DNA from 3 places in the Mobilicoccus sp. genome. Region 3 is predicted to be linked to each of the others. Evidence: predicted binding sites of a transcription regulator. Region 3 holds the regulator's gene; each other region holds the start of a gene.
The links. The regulator HrcA, encoded in region 3, represses chaperone genes, less so after heat shock. The targets are predictions, from matches to a motif close to TTNGCACTCGNNNNNNNCGAGTGCNAA.
Positions count from the first base shown of each region.

Region 1: groES (co-chaperone GroES) is a predicted target of HrcA. The motif match lies at 4,600-4,626, and genes of this name have one in related genera.
Region 2: groL (chaperonin GroEL) is a predicted target of HrcA. The motif match lies at 1,787-1,813, and genes of this name have one in related genera.

Region 1 is NZ_DAMBGD010000002.1:198,945-204,464, reverse strand. Features, by position in the region: gene nifJ (pyruvate:ferredoxin (flavodoxin) oxidoreductase) at 1-746, shown strand, start outside; gene RT054_RS02665 (dihydroorotate dehydrogenase-like protein) at 748-2,043, shown strand; gene groL (chaperonin GroEL) at 2,238-3,845, opposite strand; gene groES (co-chaperone GroES) at 4,105-4,401, opposite strand; gene RT054_RS02650 (SDR family oxidoreductase) at 4,951-5,520, opposite strand, start outside.
Region 2 is NZ_DAMBGD010000019.1:22,302-27,821, reverse strand. Features, by position in the region: gene groL (chaperonin GroEL) at 1-1,582, opposite strand, end outside; gene RT054_RS13740 (DUF3263 domain-containing protein) at 2,020-2,328, opposite strand; gene RT054_RS13735 (alpha/beta fold hydrolase) at 2,485-3,327, opposite strand; gene RT054_RS13730 (YetF domain-containing protein) at 3,554-4,150, opposite strand; gene RT054_RS13725 (NAD-dependent protein deacylase) at 4,200-4,943, opposite strand; gene RT054_RS13720 (GNAT family N-acetyltransferase) at 5,311-5,520, shown strand, end outside.
Region 3 is NZ_DAMBGD010000004.1:85,607-91,126, reverse strand. Features, by position in the region: gene RT054_RS04915 (MerR family transcriptional regulator) at 1-725, shown strand, start outside; gene RT054_RS04910 (NrtR DNA-binding winged helix domain-containing protein) at 940-2,031, opposite strand; gene RT054_RS04905 (DUF3097 domain-containing protein) at 2,033-2,938, opposite strand; gene hrcA (heat-inducible transcriptional repressor HrcA) at 3,078-4,112, shown strand; gene dnaJ (molecular chaperone DnaJ) at 4,251-5,375, shown strand; gene RT054_RS04890 (16S rRNA (uracil(1498)-N(3))-methyltransferase) at 5,388-5,520, shown strand, end outside.

The DNA of each region.
Region 1 (5,520 bases), on a different contig from region 3:
TCGACGGACAGGTCGAGGCCGCGACGCTGGACGACATGCGCAACGTCGTCGACCACCTCGTGCGGCGCTCGGTGTGGATCGTCGGCGGCGACGGCTGGGCCTACGACATCGGCTCCGGCGGCCTCGACCACGTCCTCGCGAGCGGACGCGACGTCAACGTCCTCGTCATGGACACCGAGGTCTACTCCAACACCGGAGGACAGTCGAGCAAGTCGACCCCGCTCGGGGCCGTGGCCAAGTTCGCCGCCGCGGGCAAGACAACGAACAAGAAGGACCTCGCCCTGCAGGCCACGGCCTACGGGCACGTGTACGTCGCCCGCATCGCGATGGGAGCCGACCCGCAGCAGACGCTCAAGGCCTTCCGCGAGGCCGAGCGGTACGAGGGACCGAGCCTCATCATCGCCTACAGCCACTGCATCGCCCATGGCATCGACATGCGCAAGGGTCTCGACCAGCAGTACCGGGCCGTGAACTCCGGGCACTGGCCGCTCATGCGGTTCAACCCGATCCTGCGGATGCGCGGGCAGAACCCGTTCCTCCTCGACAGCCCGCGGCCCCGCATCGCGCTCAAGGACTACCACCAGAACGAGCTGCGGTTCAGGATGCTCGCCGGGGCGGACCCCGCGGAGGCCGAACGCCTCCTCGAACTCGGCCAGGAACAGGTGCTGCGCCGGTGGCAGGACTACGAACAGATGGCGACCCGCGCCGCGGAGTACTTCGCCGCCGACGCACGAAGGGATGCCTGAGATGACGACGTCGTTCACCCCCACGGGTGCCGGTGCCGGATGGGCCGGCGGCGGAGTCGGCACCGTCGGAGGACGAGCAGCAGGCGCCGATCTCGGGACCTCGGGTATCGGGACGTCGGGTGTCGCCGCTGCGCACGAGCGGTCGGCGACCGGCACCGACGTCGATCTGCGCACCTCCTACCTCGGTCTCGACCTGCGCAACCCCGTGGTCGCCTCCGCAGGACCCTTGTCGCAGACGGTCGAGGGGGTGCGGGAACTCGCCGACGGGGGCGTCGGCGCGGTCGTCCTCTACTCACTGTTCGAGGAGCAGATCCGCCACGAGGCCGCCCGCGACGTCATGCTCGAGGAGCTGCACGAGGAGAGCTTCGCCGAGTCGCTCACCTACTTCCCCACGCCTCCGGGCGGGCGGGACGTGCTCTCGCGCAGCTACTACTCGCTCGTCGAACGCGCCGCCGCCGCGGTGGACGTGCCCGTCATCGCAAGCCTCAACGGGTCGAGCATCGGCACGTGGACAGAGGCCGCGCGGGCCATGCAGGACGCGGGCGCCGCTGCGATCGAGCTCAACATCTACCTCGTGCCCGGCGACACGAACGCCGGCCGCGACGTCGAGGACGCCCACGTCGCGATCCTCACCTCGGTCAAGGAGGCCGTCACCGTCCCGGTCGCGGTCAAACTGAGCCCGTTCGTCTCCTCACTCGGGGAACTCGCGCTGCGCCTCGCGGAGGAGGGCGCGGACGGGCTCGTCATGTTCAACCGGTTCGTCCAGCCGGACGTCGACATCGAAGGTCTCGAGGTCGTCTCGGGTCTCGAACTCAGCACCCCCTTCGAGGCCCGGTTGCCGCGGACGTGGATCGCGGCGCTGCGTCGCCGCATGTCCATCTCCCTCGCCGGGACGACCGGCGTCGACACCGCCGACGACGTCGTCAAGTACCTCCTCGCCGGGGCGGACGTCGCGATGACGACGTCGTCGCTGGTGCGTCGTGGACCGGGGTACGCCCACCAGCTCGTCGACGGGCTCGCGTCGTGGATGAGCCGCAAGGGATTCTCCTCCGTCACGGACGTCCGGGGGCTGCTCGCCGTGCCGACCGACGTCGAGACCACCGCCTACGCCCGCGCCGGTTACGTCTCCGCCCTCGAGAAGGCCAAACGCACCTACGGTCCCCTCGTCGAGGACTCCGAGGGCGGGACTCCGCCCTTCGGTGCGGCCACGACCGTCGGTGGGCCCGCGCCGACCGACCCCCAGGCCGACCCCGGGCAACGCGCCACCCAGGTGCCGCCTCCGCACGTCGATCTCTGACCGTACGCGCCGCGCGCGGCGACCGGCGCTGCCCTGTACCCGGGCGGCCCCGCCCTGCTGCGGCGCTGCGGTGTTCCGGAGGTGCACGACACGGGGTGGCGGCGTGTGCCCCTCACGCACGACGCCACCACGCATGACAGGACGGGCCCCGCCGAAGCGGGGCCCGTCCTGTCATGCGGTGTCGCAGAAGTGACTCAGTGCCCGTGGCCGTGGCCGGCCGCCGGGTCCTCTTCGACCTTCTTCTCGACGACGAGGGTGTCGGTCGTGAGGACCATCGCCGCGATCGAGGCCGCGTTCCGCAGCGCGGAACGGGTCACCTTGACGGGGTCGATGATGCCCTTGCCGACGAGGTCGCCGTACTCGCCCGTCGCGGCGTCGAGGCCCGTGCCGGGGCCGGCCTCGGCGACCTTGGCGACGGCGACGTAGCCCTGCAGGCCCGCGTTCTCGGCGATCCAGCGCAGCGGCTCCGCCGCGGCCTTGCGCACGATCTGCGCACCGGTGGCCTCGTCACCGTCCAGCGAGAGGGAGTCGACCGCGGTGGAGGCGTGGACGAGAGCGGAGCCGCCACCGGCGACGATGCCCTCCTCGATGGCCGCGCGGGTCGCGGAGATCGCGTCCTCGATGCGGTGCTTCTTCTCCTTGAGCTCGACCTCGGTGTGCGCGCCGACCTTGATGACGCAGACACCACCGGCGAGCTTGGCGAGGCGCTCCTGGAGCTTCTCGCGGTCCCAGTCGGAGTCGGTGCGCTCGATCTCGGCCTTGATCTGGGCGACCCGGCCGTCGACCTCGTCGGCCGCACCCGCACCGTCGACGAGCGTCGTGTTCTCCTTGGTGACGACGACGCGGCGGGCCTGGCCGAGCATGTCGAGGTCGACGTTCTCGAGCTTGAGGCCGACCTCCTCGGAGACGACCGTCGCGCCCGTGAGGATCGCGATGTCCTGCAGCATCGCCTTGCGTCGGTCACCGAAGCCGGGCGCCTTGACGGCGACGACCTTGAGGATCTCCCGCATCCGGTTGACGACGAGGGTCGAGAGGGCCTCCCCGTCGACATCCTCGGCGATGATGAGCAACGGCTTCTTGGCCTGCGCGATCTTCTCGAGAACGGGCAGGACGTCGGCGACCGCGCTGATCTTGCCGGAGTTGACGAGCACGTAGGCGTCCTCGAGGACGGCCTCCATGCGCTCGGGGTCGGTGACGAAGTACGGCGAGAGGTAGCCCTTGTCGAACTGCATGCCCTCGGTGAACTCGAGGTCGGTGGAGGCGGTGTTGCTCTCCTCGACGGTGATGACCCCGTCCTTGCCGACCTTGTCGAACGCCTCGGCGATGAGCTCGCCGATCTCGCGGTCCTGCGCCGACAGCGACGCGACCTGGGCGATCTCGTCCTTGCCCTCGACCTCACGGGCGCCCTCGAGCAGCGTGGCGTCGAGCGCCTCGACGGCCTTCTCCATGCCGCGCTTGAGGCCCGCCGGCGCCGCACCCGCGGCGACGTTGCGCAGACCCTCCTTGACCATCGCCTGCGCGAGGACCGTCGCGGTCGTCGTGCCGTCACCGGCGATGTCGTTGGTCTTGGTGGCGACCTCCTTGGCGAGCTGCGCGCCGAGGTTCTCGTAAGCGTCCTCCAGCTCGACCTCGCGAGCGATGGTGACACCGTCGTTGGTGATCGTGGGGGCGCCCCACGACTTGTCGATGACGACGTTGCGGCCGCGCGGACCGAGCGTCACCTTGACCGTGTTCGCGAGCGCATCGACGCCGCGCTCCAGCGCCTTGCGTGCGGAGTCGTTGAACTCCAGCTCCTTGGCCATTCGTACTCCTGTATGTCAGGTCGGACGACGACGCCCCGGCCTGCGCCTTGCTCAGGCGGCCGGGGCGCGTCGCATATCGATGACGAGCTTCCTCGGGCTCGACCTACGGCAGGATGCTCACTGCGTTCCGCTCCTGCCTCCGGTCTCACCCCACGTCAGCTCGTGCGGATGGACGAGCTTCCTCGGGCTCGACCTACGGCAGGATGCTCACTGCGTTCCGCTCCTGCCTCCGGTCTCACCCCACGTCAGCTCGTCGAAGTCACTTGGTGACGACGGCCAGCACGTCACGAGCGGAGAGGATGAGGTACTCCTCGCCGGCGTACTTGACCTCGGTGCCGCCGTACTTGCTGTAGATGACCTTGTCGCCCACGGCGACGTCGAGCGGGATGCGGTTGCCGTTGTCGTCGACACGACCCGGACCGATGGCCAGGACCTCGCCCTCCTGGGGCTTCTCCTTGGCGGTGTCCGGGATGACGAGACCGGAGGCCGTGGTCTGCTCGGCCTCGCTGGACTTGACGACGATCCGGTCCTCGAGCGGCTTGATGTTCACCGACACGGTTCGACCTTTCGCTAAGGCGCCCGTGGGCGCGTGACGTTCGGTGCAGACGCCCGGTCGACGGGCCGCCGTCGCGGGGGTCGGCCCGGTGTTCCGAGGCGTCTGGCGTTCTGTGATCTCCCGGGCGGCCTCGTGCCTCGCGGAGTCCGCGATTGGCACTTGAGACCGCCGAGTGCCAATCCGAATCTAGGCCCGCGATTAGCACTCGGTCAACTCGACTGCCAACGCGGCGCAAGGGCGGCGTCGGCGCGCCGCGGTCCGCGTCCGGACGGGCCTGGGCTCACCGCGGGCGCAGCCACACCGACAGGGCACGGAAGGCGAATCCGTCCTGGTCGAATCCGGGCTGCTCCCAGTCGACCTCGACGGTCTCCCCGTCGATGAGGGGACCGGTAGCCGTCGGCCTGGATGACGGTGAAGTGCACCCAGCACCCGCCGGGGGTGTCGGCGCAGTCGACGACTCCCCACCCCTCCTCGTCGAGCCAGAACCGCACGACCGCCTCGGAGCGCCCCGCCCCGCGCTGCGCCGGGGCCGTCCGGTCCGCAGCGTCCTCAGGCACGGGACTCCTCCCGGAGGCGACGCCCCAGTGCCGCGAGCGCCGGGCGCATCGCCGTCCGCGGGGTGAACGAGGAGGCCATCATCATCGTGCGCAGGATCGCTCCGGGGTAGACCGTGGCCTGGCCGGTGACGAGCCCGTCCCAGGCCTCGCGGGCACATTGTTCGGCGCTGATGCGCGCCAGGCCGATGGCGTCGGTCAGCGGCCCCATGCCCGAGACGGCGTCGAACTCGGTCGCGACCGGGCCCGGCTGGAGCTGGGTGAGCGTGACCCCGGTCCCGGCCAGCTCGCCGCGCAGGCTCTCGGACAGGCCGTCGACGTAGTGCTTCGTCGCCGCGTACACCGCGGCGCCCGGGCTGGGGTGACGGCCGGCGCCGGACCCGACCATGAGGATCGCGCCGTGACCACGTTCGATCATCGCGGGGGTGAAGGCGCGGGCGAGGAGGGTGGGGGCGGTGACGTTGACGGCGACCATCCGGGTGATCACGTCGGGGTCCTCATCCTCGAACAGGACGTAGTCACCGAAACCGGCGTTGTTGACGAGGACGTCGACCGTGAGACCCGC
Region 2 (5,520 bases), on a different contig from region 3:
GAGCAGCCTTCTCGGGCTTGTCCGCAATGACGGCCTCGGTGGTGAGGAACAGGGCCGCGATGGAGGCCGCGTTCTGCAGCGCGGAACGCGTCACCTTGGCCGGGTCGATGATGCCGGCGTTGATGAGGTCGACGTACTCGCCGGTGGCGGCGTCGAGGCCGTGGCCCGGCTCGAGACCGCGCACCTTCTCCGCGACGACTCCACCCTCGAGACCGGCGTTGACGGCGATCTGCTTGAGCGGCGCCTCGATGGCGACCTTGACGATGTTCGCGCCCGTGGCCTCGTCGCCCTCGAGGGTGAGACCCTCGAACGCCTTGGCACCGGCCTGGATGAGCGCCACGCCACCACCGGCGACGATACCCTCCTCGACGGCGGCCTTCGCGTTGCGGACGGCGTCCTCGATGCGGTGCTTGCGCTCCTTGAGCTCGACCTCGGTCGCCGCCCCCGCCTTGATGACGGCGACGCCACCGGCGAGCTTGGCGAGACGCTCCTGGAGCTTCTCGCGGTCGTAGTCGGAGTCGCTCTTGTCGATCTCGGCGCGGATCTGGTTGACGCGGCCCTGGATCTGGTCGGCGTCGCCACCGCCCTCGACGATCGTCGTCTCGTCCTTGGTGACGACGACCTTGCGGGCCGTGCCGAGCATGTCGATGTCGGCGGACTCGAGCGTGAGGCCGACCTCCTCGGAGATGACCTGACCACCGGTGAGGATGGCGATGTCGCCGAGCATGGCCTTGCGGCGGTCACCGAAGCCGGGAGCCTTGACGGCCACGACGTTGATGATGCGGCGGATCTGGTTGAGCACCAGGGTTGCAAGGGCCTCGCCCTCGACGTCCTCGGCCACGATGAGCAGCGGCTTGCCGGCCTGCTTGGTCTTGTCGAGCAGCGGGATGAGGTCCTTGATGGACCCGATCTTGCTGTTGACGATGAGCACGTAGGCGTCCTCGAGGACGGCCTCCATGCGCTCGGGGTCGGTGACGAAGTACGCCGAGATGTAGCCCTTGTCGAAGCGCATGCCCTCGGTGAGCTCGAGGTCCAGCCCGAAGGTGTTGGACTCCTCGACGGTGATGACGCCTTCCTTGCCGACCTTGTCCATGGCCTCGGCGATCATCTCGCCGATCTGGGTGTCGGCGGCGGAGATCGACGCGGTCGCGGCGATCTGCTCCTTGGTCTCGACGTCCTTGGCCATGCCGAGCAGCTCGTCGGAGACGGCCTTGGTGGCCTTCTCGATGCCGCGCTTGAGGCCCATCGGGTTCGCACCGGCGGCGACGTTGCGCAGACCCTCGCGCACGAGCGCCTGGGCGAGGACGGTGGCCGTCGTCGTGCCGTCACCGGCGACGTCGTCGGTCTTCTTCGCGACCTCCTTGACGAGCTCGGCGCCGATCTTCTCGTACGGCTCCTCGAGCTCGATCTCCTTGGCGATGGAGACACCGTCGTTGGTGATCGTGGGGGCGCCCCACTTCTTCTCCAGCACGACGTTGCGGCCCTTGGGGCCGAGGGTGACCTTGACGGCGTCGGCAAGCGTGTTCATGCCGCGCTCGAGGCCGCGACGGGCCTCCTCGTCGAAAGCGATGATCTTGGCCATGTGCGGTGGTTCCTCCCACACGTTGCGGTGTACGAAGACCGGGCGATGCCCGCGACGGACGAGCCACCCGGCAGGTGCGCCGTATCGCGCCTGCGCGTGCGACCCTCATCGGATCCGGTCGGTCGGTTGCGTCCCGACCCGCGTGCAACAGGCCTCGGACGGGCCGATTCTGTCACTCACGGGGCAGGAGTGCTAACTCCATGATTAGCACTCGGGTGGGGTGAGTGCAAACGGTCGGGGACGCTTGGGGACACCGGGCGAACGAGCGGATCCGTGGCGATGACGGCCCTCGCGCCGAGTGGTCGCGGCCGGGCACGTCGCGGCGGTTCGTCAGGCCGCACCGACGCCGATGCGCCGTCATCGCACCGGGCGACGACGGCGGGCGGAGGTGACGCCGGAACGCGGGAGATCGGTCTGCCGAGGCGTCGGCCGTGAGGTCAGGCGTCCATGCCCAGGCGCCGGGCGGAGCGGGCCTTCTGTCGCGAACTGCGCATGCGGCGGAGGCGCTTGACGAGCATGGGGTCGTGGGCGAGGGCGGCGGGGTCGTCGATGAGGGCGTTGAGCACCTGGTAGTAGCGCGTCGACGTCATGTCGAACAGTTCCTTGATGCTCTGTTCCTTGGCGCCGGGGTACTTCCACCACTGCCGTTCGAAGGCGAGGATGGCCGTCTCGAGTTCGTCGAGTTCTCCGGCGGCGCGTTCCTCGCCGGCAGGCAGCCGATCCGCTGCGTTCGCGCTCTGCGCCATGTCTCCTCCTTCGGGTCCGAGGACCCCCGCCCCCGTGGTCCGGCCCCTCGCGGGGCACCTCCGCCATCGTGCCAGCAAACGACACCGATGTCATTCACCGGGGGCCGCGTGCGTCGCCGTCCGGGGCGCCGTTCGTCATGCGGCGGCGCGCAGCCGTCAGCTCTCATCGAGAAACCCCTCGATCAGGGCGCAGAACGGGGCGGTGTACTCGATCTGGGTCCAGTGCCCGCAACGGCCGAACACGTGCAGGCGGGCCTCGTCGATCCAGTTCAGGAGCGTCAGCGACGTGCTGAGGGGGATGACGCGGTCGTCGCGGCCGTGCACGAGCAGGGTGCGGTGCCCGATCGCGCGGATGTCCGCCTCCGGGTGCGCCATCGCGTCCACCCATCGCTGCCGCGGCGCCGGGAACATCGCCGAGAACGCCTCCTGCGCGCCGGGGCGGATGCTCGCCTCGTACCGCATCCGTACGAGCTCATCGGTGACGAGCGAGGCGTCGTACGCGAACGTCTCGCGCATGAGGGTGCCCATCGCCTGCTCCGACGGCTCGTATCCCCAGACGGCGTCGAGTCCGTCGGTGAGGTCGAACGGCACCCCGACGCTGCCCATGAGCACGAGCCGCCGCACCCGCTGCGGATGCGAGATGGCGAGAGCGAGCGCCATCGACCCGCCGAAGCTGTTGCCCACGACGTCGACTTGGGGGACGTCGAGGGCGTCGAGATAGGCGACGATCTGCTCGAGCCAGGCCTGTCGCGAGTACGTGAACACCTCCGGCACCCGTGTGAACCCGAACCCGGCGAGGTCGGGCGCGAGGATCCGTCGCTGCGGCGCGAGTCGCTCGATCACGAGCCGCCAGTTCGCCCACGCGCTCACACCGGGCCCGGAGCCGTGAAGCAAGAGAAGGGGCACGCCATCGTCGCCGGTGCCGAGGTCATGGTGATTGGTCTCGACCGCCCCGGTCGCGATGAACGCCCCGACCTCGGGGTTGGGCTTCGGTGTCATGGCCGACTCCTTCGACGGACGGACGATGTGGGCGTCACGGTGTCACGCACCCCGTCGCGTCGGTGAGCGGTGTTCCTCTCTGCGGGTCCCAGGGCGCATCCGAGCCCACCGGTCGTCGTGGTCGACAGCGACGGGCCGCACCACTGCGCGACTCCACGGCGCCGCCGCGACGTCGCAGGTGAGGATGTGGCCAGAAGGCCGCCATCACGACCTCCTCTCCGCATCCTCACCTGCGTCCCTGCCTGCGTCGTCGTCCTGCCTCCGCGGCCTCACGACCGCAGGCTCCCCCGGACCCCGAACCGCTGCGCGAGGTCGGCCACCCGTCGACGGAGGTGAGCGCGGAGCCCGAGCCGAGGTCGCCCTCGCCGATGACGGAAAGCTGTCCGTCGCTCTCGAGGACGACCGCGACGACTCCCTCGAGGCTCCCCCGGCCGGTGCGTCGGAGGGCCTGGTCGATCTCCTCCTCGGTGATGCGCTCGGCGACCATGACGTCACGGAGCAGTACGCCGTCGAGGGCAAGGGCGGTCGGGCGGGAGACGAGGAACGGCCGCACCGTCGGCAGCCGGACCGACACCTGGGACACGAGCCACTGCACGACGAACAGCAACGCCATCGCCGTGACTCCCTCGACGAACGAGACGTCGGAACTCAACAGCACCGTCGCCAGCACCGAGCCCAACGCGACGGTGACGACGAAGTCGAACGCATTGAGCTTGGCGAGGGTGCGCTTGCCCGCGACCCGCGCCCCGGCGACGAGCACGACGTAGGCGCACCCGCCGACGGCGACGACACGGACGAGGTCGGAGAGGGAGTCGAACCACATGCCGTCATCGTGCCCGCGCCCGCGGCCCTCTGCACGGCGGTCCCTCGCCTCACTCCACCCCGGCGACCTCGCCCAGCACCGCGCCCAGTTCACCGCGGACGACGAGGCTGGCACGGGAGTCCATCGCCGTCGGCTCGAGATTGACGATGACGAGATCGCTGCCGCGGAAGGCCGACACCATGCCGGAGGCCGGGTACACCCCGAGGGTCGTGCCGCCGACCACGAGCACGTCCGCGGTCGAGATGGCGCCGACCGCGGCGACGACGTCCGCCTCGTCGAGAGGCTCCTCGAACAACGCACCGTCGGGGCGGACGGCTCCGCCACACACCGGGCAGTGGGGTACGGCCTCGGCGAACACGAGGTCGAGGCCGTACGTGCGCCCGCAGCGCACACAGTGGTGCCGATGCACCGAGCCGTGCACCTCCACGACGTTCGTCGACCCCGCGGCCTGGTGCAGCCCGTCCATGTTGAGGGTGACGACGCAGGAGAGAAGGCCCTGCCGTTCGAGTTCGGCGAGCGCCCGGTGGGTGCGGTTGGGCCGGGCGTCGGGGTAGGCGAGGTAGGTGCGGAAGAAGTCCCAGAACGCCTCGGGATCCTCACGCAGGCACGTGAGGCTGAGAAGGGAGGAGAAGTCGGCGACCGCCGGACGGCCGAGGACCTCGAACCCGCCGTCGAGGGAGCGGAAGTCGGGGATGCCCGAGCGTGTGGAGGTTCCGGCGCCGCCGAAGAACACGGTGCTGCCGGACTCTCGCAGGAGTCGGTCGAGCGCATTGACGTTCTCGCGTGAGATCACGGCGACATGATCCGCCCACGATCACCGCCCACTCGCACCGGGCCCCGTTCGCGGCAGTCGGGACCCTCGCCACGCGCCCACCGTCCGACCCTCCGGGCCCGCGCAGACCGCCTCGCGACTCCGGGCACAACTCTCCGCCCGAGGTGAGCATCGCAGGTGAGGATGCCGCCGAAAGGTCGCCATCACGACCTCCTCGCCGCATCCTCACCTGCGTTCCCGCCTCCATCCTCGTTCCCTCTCGCCGCTCGCCCTCGCCCGCGACCTCGCCCGTGTCCTCACGAGGGCACGACCGCCGGCGCCGGTCGACCCGGCGTCGATCCCGCCTCGTCGACACGCGAGGTCGCTCGGCGGTCGGTACCGTCGCGCTATGGGTGTCGTCGTCAGGTCGCTGGAGCCGCACGAGTGGCGGACCTACCGGGCCGTGCGCCTGGCCGCCCTGCAGGACTCGCCGCACGCCTACTGCGGGTCGTACGCGCAGAGCGCGGAGTACCCCGAACAGCTGTGGCGCGACTGGTGTACCGCGACCTCGTGGTTCGCCTTCCTCGACGAGGACCCGGTCGGCATGGTCCGGATCAAC
Region 3 (5,520 bases):
TCACACCCGCGCGCGTCGATCCGTGGACCGGCTACCGCACGTACGCACCCGAGCAGCTCGGAGCCCTCAACCGGATCGTCGCCCTGCGGGACCTCGGCTTCGGCCTCGACGCGATCGGCGAGATCGTCGCCGGCGGGATCGACGCGGGCCAGTTGCAGGCGATGCTCCGGCTGCGTCAGGCGCAGATCGAGGAGGACGTGCGCGTCGCGAGCACCCGGCTCGCGGCGGTCGAGAGTCGGCTCCGGATGATCGAGAAGGAGAAGACCGTGCCCGTCGACCTCGTCCTCAAGACCCTGCCCGCCCAGCGCGTGGCCGGGATCCGCGCCACGATGACGCACGAGGAGTTCGTGCCTCGCATCGGTGAGATGTTCGGCCGCGTGGCCGACCTGCTCGCCCCCACCGGCATCTCGCTCGAGACGTCCGTCGCCACCTACGACGAGGGGGAGGCCGGGGTCGACGTCTTCACCGGTCATCCGGTCCCCGACTCCGTCGCCGGTGCTCTGCCCGACGGGCTCGTCCTCGTCGACCTCCCCGGCGGACGTGCCGCCTGCGGGGTGCATCTCGGTGAGATGGCGAGCATCGGCGAATCCTGGCAGGAGCTCTACCGCGCGACCCTCGACGGCGGCCACACCCCCGCCGGCCCCTGCCGCGAGGTGTATCTCCGCAGCCACCCCCACCCCCAGTCCGACTGGGTGACCGAGCTGCAACAACCCGTCGCCGACTGACTGCGGGCCGCGTGCTCGCAGGGTCGCAGCCAAGGATGCGGCCAGGTGGTCGCCGGGGCAGCCGTCCGACGGCATCCCTGCCTGCAGTGCTGCTCCATGGGGCGCGGCACCCGACCCACTCCGCCCATCTCGGACCGGAGGGCGGCGCTGACACCGGAGGCTGTTCCCTCCGGTGTGAGAGCCGGCCTCCGGTTCGAGGTGCCAGGTCGTCGCCCTAGTACCCGCGTGAGAGGGGGAGTTTCGTGCCCGCCGCGTAGCGCTCGAACTCCACCTCACGGCGGAAGCGGTACAGCTTGGCGGGGCGGCCGCCGGTCGCCGAGACCCGTCCTCCGGCCTCCTCGACGAGGTGCTGCTGCTGCACGAGGCGGCGGAAGTTCTGGGTGTGGAGGGTCGTCCCCGCGATGTCCTCGACGCACGCCTGCAACTGCCCCAGGGTGAACTCCGGTGGCACGAGCTCGAAGACGACGGGCCGGTACTGGATCTTCGCCCGCAGCCGGTCGACCCCGGTGGCGAGGATCCGCCGGTGGTCGTGGAGCATGCGCGAACCCGTGAGCGCGACGACCTCGGCATCCGTGTTCGGCCCGGGGCCCGCGCGGCCACGCGCCGCGGCCGCCGTCTCCGCCGTGAGTCGCGCCTCGTGCAACAGCTGGTAGCGCTGCAGCGAGGCCTCGCTCACCCGGTTGACCCCGAACGCCGCCTCGACCCGCACGCGGCGGTCGAGGCGTACCGCCTCGGTGCCGCCCGTCTCCGCCCAGGCGAGCAGCCGCTCACGCAGGCTCTCGGAGAGGGCCCGGGAGGCGGGGTCGCGGCGGTCCTCCCACGGCAGGAACTCCGCCCACGGTCGCCACGCGAACGTGGCCCCGGTGCCTCGCTCGCGAGGGCCCCCGGGATCCGTGCCGCCGGGGGTCGTGCCGCCGGGGGTCGTGCCGGCGCCACCGCCGGTGCCGTCGGCGTCGCCGTCGACATCGGGACCGACATCGTCCCCGGTGTCCTGCCCTCCCTCGATCCGCGTCAACCCGAGATAGCTCACCGACAGCAACCGGTGATGAGGGCCGACCCGCTCCCGGTCGGCGAACGTGTAGAGCTGCTCGACGTAACCGAGCTCGACGCCCGTCTGCTCCTCGACCCAGGTGCGCAGGCTCGTCTGCAGGCTGCGGTGCTCGGCCCGCAGGGGACCGGAGGGCAGACGCGGGACGCCCGTCGGCGCGCCGACGGTGAGCACCTGGGGGCCTACGGGCGTCACCGCGACGACGACGGCGACGAGCTCGCTCGCGACGAGGTCGGCTCGTCCCGGGGAGAGGGCCATGTCAGCCGCCCTGCTCGCCGAGCGGCCCGCCGGAGGCGCCCACGGTGACGAAGTCGATGAGTTCCTCGACGCGGCCGAGCAGCTCGGGCTCGAGGTCCGCGTAACTGCGCACGGTCGACAGGATGCGCTTCCATCCCCGTGCGACGTCGGCCTGGGTGTCGTGCGGCCAGCCGAGCTCGGCGAGGATCCCGTGCTTCCACGACGTCCCCCGGGGGATCACCGGCCACGCCTCCCATCCGAGACGCTCCGGCCGCACCGACTGCCACACGTCGACGTACGGGTGGCCGACGATGCACACGTGCGCGGCGTACGGCCGCACCCGGCGGGCCTCCTCGACGACCCGGTACTCCTTCGTCCCGGGGACGAGGTGATCCACGAGGACACCCATGCGCCGATCGGCGGTCGGGGCGAAGTCGCGGATGAGCGCCGCGAGATCGTCGACGCCGTCGAGCATCTCGACGACGACCCCCTCGACCCGCAGGTCGTCGCCCCACACCTTCTCGACGAGTTCGGCGTCGTGCCGTCCCTCGACGAACAGCCGCGAGCGGCGGGCGACCCGCGCCGGGGTGCGTGGGGCCGCGATCGACCCGCTCGCCGTCCGTCCGGACGCGGCCTTCGCCGCGGCGAGGTCGGCCTTCGCCCGAGCGGTCGGCGCGGTGAGGACGGCGGGGCGGCCCTCGACGAGGAACCCCGGCCCGAGGGGAAAGCCCCGGACGCGGCCGCGACGGTCCTCGAGGTGGACGACCTGCATGCCGCCCGCCTTCTCGACCGCGACGACGGCACCGCACCACCCGGTCTGCACGTCCTCGACGACGAGGCCGGTCTCCGCCTCGATCGGCGTCGCGCGACCCCCGCGGGGCGCCTTCCAGTCACCGGCGAGCACGTCACGGCCGTATCGATCGCTCATCGGAGCATCGTAGACTTGGCAGTCGGCGCGTCCGAGTGCCAACGCGCCGCGCCCCGGGGTCTCCGGCCGCCCGCGCGCCGCGGGACGGGCCACCGCAGGAGACGGCCGGACCTCCGACGCCGGATGAGAGGAACGCACGATGAGCGATGAACGCCGTCTCGCGGTGCTGCGCGCCATCGTCCAGGACTACGTGAGCACCTCCGAGCCCGTCGCCTCCAAGGCGCTCCTCGAACGTCACCAGCTCGGGGTGTCGGCGGCGACGATCCGCAACGACATGGCCGCCCTCGAGGACGCCGGTCTCATCGCCGCACCGCACACGAGCGCGGGCCGGATCCCCACCGACGCCGGGTACCGCGTCTTCGTCGACCAGCTCAGCGAGATCCGCCCCCTGACCAGCGCCCAGCGGGCGGCCATCGCCCGGTTCCTCGAGGGCGCGGTCGACCTCGACGACGTCGTCGACCTCACGGTGCGCCTCCTCGCCTCGCTCACACGCCAGGTCGCGATGGTGCAGTACCCGTCGCTCACGAGGTCCCGGGTCCAGCACGTCGAACTCGTGCCCATCGGCCCGGGCCGCGTCATGGTCGTCCTCATCCTCACCACCGGCCGGGTCGAGCAGCGCATCGTGCCCGTCGATCGGGACCTCACGACCGTCGAGGGCGAGACCCTGCTCGGCACCATCCGCAACCGCCTCAACGCCGAGGCCCGCGACATGCCGCTCGTCGACGTCGCCGCGCGGTTCTCCGAACTGCCCGAGGACATCGCCCCGGAGGACCGCGAGCTCGTCCGCGCGATCGTCGACGCCCTCGACGGCGCTCTCGTCGAAGAGCGCGAGGAGCGCGTCGTGCTCGCCGGCACCTCGAACCTCGCCCGGGTCGGGGCGGACTTCCCCCTGACGATCGGCCCGGTCCTCTCCGCGTTGGAGGAACACGTCGTCCTCCTGCGCCTGTTCGACTCCCTGGCCAGCGAATCCGACCGCACCGACATCGCCGTGACGATCGGCCACGAGAACCGTCACGCCGGGCTCGCCGAGACCTCCGTCGTCTCGGCCGGGTACGGTGCCGGGGACGACGTCGTCGGTGGACTCGGCGTCCTCGGACCCACCCGCATGGACTATCCGCAGACGATGGCGGCCGTCCGTGCGGTCGCCCGTTACGTCTCCGGAATGCTCGGGTGAGCCGCCCGTGTTCTCCCGTGGCCCCACCCGCGTCGGCCGGGCGCCGACGATCTCGGCCGCCTGCACCGTGACGCCCCACCCGACCGACCTGCCCGCCTGCCACGCGACCGCGTGGTGGATCCCGTCGAAGGACCTGCCGTGAACGACTACTACGCCGACCTCGGAGTGAGCCGCGAGGCCTCCTCCGAGGAGATCAAGAGGGCCTACCGCCGCAAGGCGCGGACCCTGCACCCCGACGTCAACCCCGGACCCGAGGCCGAGCAGGAGTTCAAGAGGGTCAGCCAGGCCTACGACGTCCTCGGCGACCCCACGAAGAAGCAGCAGTACGACATGGGCGCCGACCCCTACGGCGGCATGACCGGCAGCTACGGCCAGGGTTTCTCGTTCAGCGACATCATGGACGCGTTCTTCGGCGGCGCCGCCGCGTCCTCCCGGGGTCCCCGCTCGCGCGTGCAGCGCGGCCAGGACGCCCTCATCCGGGTCGACATCGACCTGCCCACGGCCGTGTTCGGCGCCGACAAGGAGGTCGTCGTCGACACCGCCGTCCTCTGCGAGACGTGCCACGGCGACGGCAAGCAGCCCGGTACCGGGACACGCACCTGTGAGATCTGTGGTGGTCGCGGCGAGGTGCAGCAGGTGCAGCGCAGCTTCCTCGGCCAGGTGATGACGTCGCGTCCCTGCACCGCGTGCCACGGGTTCGGCGAGATCATCACCGACCCGTGCTTCGACTGCTCCGGCAACGGCCGCGTGCGGACCCGCCGCACCCTCACCCTCGCGGTGCCCGCGGGCGTCGACACCGGCACCCGCATCCAGCTCGCCGGCGAGGGCGAGGTCGGCCCCGGCGGCGGCACCCCCGGTGACCTCTACGTCGAGGTCCAGGTCCTTCCGCACGAGAAGTTCCAGCGCCGCGGCGACGACCTGCACTGCGTCGTCGAGGTGCCGATGACGGCCGCCGCGCTCGGCACCGTCCTCGAGTTCGACACCCTCGACGGACCGACGCAGTTCACGGTCAAGTCCGGTGCGCAGTCCGGCGAGGTCACGACGATCCGGGACCACGGCGTCACGCACCTGCGCGGCTCCGGGCGCGGGGACCTCCTCGTCACGCTGCGCGTCCTCACGCCGACGAAGCTCGACGGCGAGCAGGAGGAGCTCATGCGACGACTCGCCGAGATCCGCGGGGAGCAGAACCCCTCGGCTCGGGTGAGCCACGTCGAGTCCGGCGGGTTCTTCGGCAAGCTGCGCGACGCCTTCCTCGGCAAGTGATCGGCCGACCCCGTGACCGCGGCGCTCTACCGCCTGCCCGACGGCGTCCTGCGCGACGCCGGTGAGGGCACCGTCGTCGTCCTCGACGGCGACGAGGGGCACCACGCCGTCACCGTCAAGCGGTCCGGCGTGGGGGAGGAGATCC